Regions from separate parts of the Actinosynnema sp. NPDC049800 genome, predicted to be linked through region 2. Evidence: riboswitches for the same ligand, from Rfam matches in the RefSeq annotation. Region 2 holds a riboswitch; the other holds the start of a gene.
What was found. A riboswitch is a leader RNA that binds a small molecule or an ion and turns the genes downstream of it on or off. The one in region 2 is predicted to bind glycine.

Region 1: another riboswitch for glycine. It lies ahead of gcvH (glycine cleavage system protein GcvH); the one in region 2 lies ahead of gcvP (aminomethyl-transferring glycine dehydrogenase).

The regions. Positions count from the first base shown of each region.
Region 1 covers NZ_JBFAMT010000039.1:11,055-13,250, reverse strand. Annotated here, with positions in the region: gene AB0I91_RS31690 (L-serine ammonia-lyase) at 1-1,024, opposite strand, end outside; gene gcvH (glycine cleavage system protein GcvH) at 1,029-1,409, opposite strand; glycine riboswitch at 1,535-1,629, opposite strand; gene ald (alanine dehydrogenase) at 1,825-2,196, shown strand, end outside.
Region 2 covers NZ_JBFAMT010000061.1:7,238-9,433, reverse strand. Annotated here, with positions in the region: gene gcvP (aminomethyl-transferring glycine dehydrogenase) at 1-1,306, opposite strand, end outside; glycine riboswitch at 1,459-1,549, opposite strand; gene AB0I91_RS38415 (MerR family transcriptional regulator) at 1,705-2,196, opposite strand, start outside.

The DNA.
Region 1 (2,196 bases), on a different contig from region 2:
CGCCCTGGCACCCGACCTCGGCTCCGGAGATCGACGCGTTCTCCTTGAACAGCACGCCGACCGCACCCGCCGTCAGCAGGAACCGCACCACGCCGTCGTCGGACGCGCCCGGCACGAAGCGGGTGTAGTAGTGCAGCACCGCGGGCACGATGCCGGCCGCGCCGTTGGTCGGCGCGGTCACCACGCGGCCACCCGCGGCGTTCTCCTCGTTCACCGCCAGCGCGAACAGGGTCACCCAGTCCATCACCCGCAACGGGTCCGTGGCGTAGTGCTCGGCGGCCATCCGCTGCCGCATCTCGGCCGCCCGCCGCCGCACCTTCAAGCCGCCGGGCAGCACCCCGGTCCGCGTGCAGCCGCGCTCGACGCACTCCTGCATCACGTCCCAGATGCGCAGCAGCCCCGAGCGCACCGACTCCTCGTCGCGCCACGACCGCTCGTTGGCCAACATCACCTCGCTGATCGACAGCCCGGTCTCCCGGCACCGCGCCAGCAGCTCGTCACCGGTCCGGAACGGGTGCGCGACCGGCGTCTCGTCGGGCTTGATCCGGTCCGCCCCGGTGGCCGTGTCGTCCACCACGAACCCGCCGCCGACGGAGTAGTACACCGCCGAGTCGACCACGACGTCACCCGAGTGGGCGGTGAAGCTCATGCCGTTGGGGTGCAGCGGCAACGACTTCCGCCGGTGCATCACCAGGTCGGCGTCCTCGGTGAACGCGATCTCCCGCACCCCGGCCAGCCGCAGCCGCCCGGTCGCCCGGATCTCCGCCAGCCGCCGCTCGGCCTCCTCCGGGTCGACCTCCTCCGGCCGGCTGCCCTCCAGGCCCAGCACCACCGCCTTCGGGCTGCCGTGCCCGTGCCCGGTCGCGCCGAGCGACCCGAACAGCTCCACGTGCACCCGGTCGACCGAGGCCAACGAGGGCCGCAGCCGTTGCGCGAACATCATCGCCGCGCGCATCGGGCCCACCGTGTGCGAGCTCGACGGTCCGATGCCCACGGAGAACAGGTCGAACACGCTGATCGCCATGACGTCAGTCCCCGGTCAGTTCCGCGTACTTCGCCGCGGTCAGCAACCCGGACGCGTCCGTCACGGCCACCTTGAACAGCCACCCGGCCCCGTACGGGTCGTTGTTGATCAACGACGGGTCGTCGACCGCGGCCCGGTTGACCTCGACCACCTCGCCGCTGATCGGCGCGTACAGGTCGCTGACCGACTTGGTCGACTCCAGCTCGCCGCACACCTCGCCCGACTTCACCACGGTGCCGACCTCGGGCAGCTCCACGAACACGATGTCACCCAACGACTCCGCCGCGTACGACGTGATGCCGACCGCCACGGGCTCCTGGGTACCCGGCGCCCAGTCCACCCACTCGTGCTCGGGCGTGTACAGCAGGTTGTCCGGAAAAGTCACGACAGCGCTCCCTCACGGCAAGGTCCACCAGAGCCCCACTCTGTCCTGGGACCTGAGAGCTTCACCGACGCCGGAGCGGCGGCTTGCACCGTGGGTGCGCGGACTTGCGCGCTTTCCAGAGTCGCCTCACCCGAGCGGTTCTCGCTGCCTGAGAGTGTGCGGGGTGCTTGCTCCTTCGGCGCCCCGGCACGTTCACCGAGGTCTCTCCCGCGCGGGTTCCGGCGCTCCTGGCGCGCCGCGGCCGATGTTCAGTTGGTTGGCCCGCACGCTAGGTGCCGGGCCCGACGGGTGTCAACGCACCGCCGGGCTTGTTCGATCAGCACAGTGGCGCAGGGGTGCGTTGGTGCCGGCCGCACGATGACACCGAATACCCGTTACCGGACCTTTGGTGTAACAACGGCCGAAGGAGCCCACCGTGCGGATCGCCGTCCCCCGCGAGATCAAGAACCACGAGTACCGCGTCGCGCTGACCCCGGCGGGCGCGCACGAGCTGACGCAGCGCGGCCACGACGTGGTGGTCGAGGCCGGCGCGGGCCTCGGTTCGGCCATCACCGACGAGGAGTACCTGGCCGCGGGCGCGAAGGTGCTGGCGGGCGCGGACGACGTGTGGGCCGAGGGCGACCTGGTGCTCAAGGTGAAGGAGCCGATCGCCGAGGAGTACCCGCGGCTGCGCAAGGGCCAGGTCCTGTTCACGTACCTGCACCTGGCCGCCGACCGGCCGCTGACGCAGGCGCTGCTGGACTCGGGCACCACCGCCGTCGCCTACGAGACCGTGCAGACCGCGAAC
Region 2 (2,196 bases):
TGGTCTCGTCGCACGCGATGGACACCACGTCGTCGTCGACCTGCCACAGGTTCACGCCGAGGTCGCGCGCGGCGGAGACGACGGCGGCGGCACGTCCTTCGACGCGGGCGCGCACGGTGTCGAAGAACTCGCCGTGCACGATCTCGACGCCGCCCTCCAGCAGGCCGGCGGCCAGCACGGTCGCCATCCGGTGGGCGCGGGTCGCGATCGCCTTCAGCCCTTCCGGACCGTGGTACACCGCGTACATCGACGCGATCACCGCCAGCAGGACCTGAGCGGTGCAGATGTTGCTGGTCGCCTTCTCCCGGCGGATGTGCTGCTCGCGCGTCTGCAGGGCGAGGCGGTAGGCGAGCGAGCCGTCCGCGTCCACGGACACGCCGACGAGCCGGCCGGGCAGCTGCCGCTCCAAGCCCTGGCGCACGGCCATGTAGCCCGCGTGCGGCCCGCCGAACCCGATCGGCACGCCGAAGCGCTGCGTGGTGCCGATGACGACGTCCGCGCCGATCTCGCCGGGCGGGCGCAGCAGCGTCAACGCCAGCAGGTCGGCGGCGACCACGGCCTGCGCGCCCGCCTTGTGGATCTCCTCGACGACCGCCGCGTGGTCGCGCACCACGCCGGACGCGCCGGGGTAGGACAGCAGCACGCCGAAGAAGTCGCCGCCGAGGCCGAGGCCCTCGATGCCCTGCGACAGGTCGGCGGTCACGATCTCGATGCCCAGCGGCTCGGCGCGCGTCTCGATGACGGCCAGCGTCTGCGGCAGCGTGTCGGCGTCCACGACGAACTTGTTCGATTTGGACCGTCCCGCGCGGCGAACCAGCGTCATGGCCTCGGCGGCCGCGGTGGACTCGTCCAGCATCGAGGCGTTGGCCAGCGGCAGGCCGGTCAGGTCGGCGACCATCGTCTGGAAGTTCAGCAGGGCTTCGAGGCGGCCCTGGGAGATCTCCGGCTGGTACGGCGTGTACGCGGTGTACCAGGCGGGGCTCTCCAGCACGTTGCGGCGGATCACCGGCGGCGTGGTCGTGCCGTAGTAGCCGAGCCCGATCATCTGCGTCATCGGGCGGTTGCGGGAGGCGAGGGCGCGCAGCTCGGCCAGCGCCTCGGTCTCGGTGGCGGGCGCGGGCAGGTCCAGCACCAGGTCGCGCTCGCGGATCGACTCGGGGACGGCGTGCTGCGCCAGTTCCTCCAGGGAGCCGACACCGATCACGTCGAGGATGCGGGCCAGCTCGGCGGGCCGCGGGCCCACGTGCCGGTCGGCGAACGGGGTGCCGTGCTCGAGTGCGGCGAGGGGGATGCGGTCCTGCGTCATCGGTGCTGGCCTCCAGGGCTCCGGACAGACTTCTGCCGTTGCCCTCCCCCTCTGTCTTCTGCCCGGCGGGCGCCTGAGAGCTTCACCCGGCTGTCGGGTTTGCACCGTCGGCGGGGTCGGTCGGTGGTGGCCGACCCGCTTTCCAGAGGCGTCTCACCCGCACGGTCCTTGCGCCTGAGAGGTTCCGGGGAGGATTTGCTCCTTCGGCGCCGAGACTGGCTCGGACTCTCCCGCACGGGATAAAGCGACTACGCGCGAAATCGTACCCGGCGGGTGGGTGAGCGGTACCGCCGGCGCGACGTGGATCTCATCGCGTTGCGCCGGGTGTGCGGGCCGGTCAGCCGGCCGCGTTGCGCCGGGCGAGCACGTCGGTCAGCCGGCCGCCTTGCGCCGGGCGGTCAGCCGATGGCCCTCGTGCGGCGCCGGCGGGACAGCTCGTCGTCGGCAGGCTCCACGATCTCGGCGCCGTCCGCGCGTTCGGCGGGGAAGTCGTGGATCGTGCCGCTGATCTCCCGCATCGCGCCGGAGACCGCGATGCCGAACACCCCTTGGCCGCCTTGGAGCAGGTCGACCACCTCTTCCGGCGACGTGCACTCGTAGACGGTGGTGCCGTCGCTGAACAGCGTGATCCGGGCCAGGTCCTGCACGCCGCGGCGGCGCAGGTGGTCGACCGCGACCCGGATGTTCTGCAACGAGACACCGGTGTCCAGCAGCCGCTTGACGACCTTGAGGACCAGGATGTCCTTGAACGAGTAGAGCCGTTGGCTGCCGGAGCCGTGGGCACTCCTTATCGTCGGGTTGACCAACCCCGTGCGCGCCCAGTAGTCCAGCTGGCGGTAGGTGATGCCCGCGATCTGGCACGCGGCGGGGCCGCGGTACCCGACCAGTTC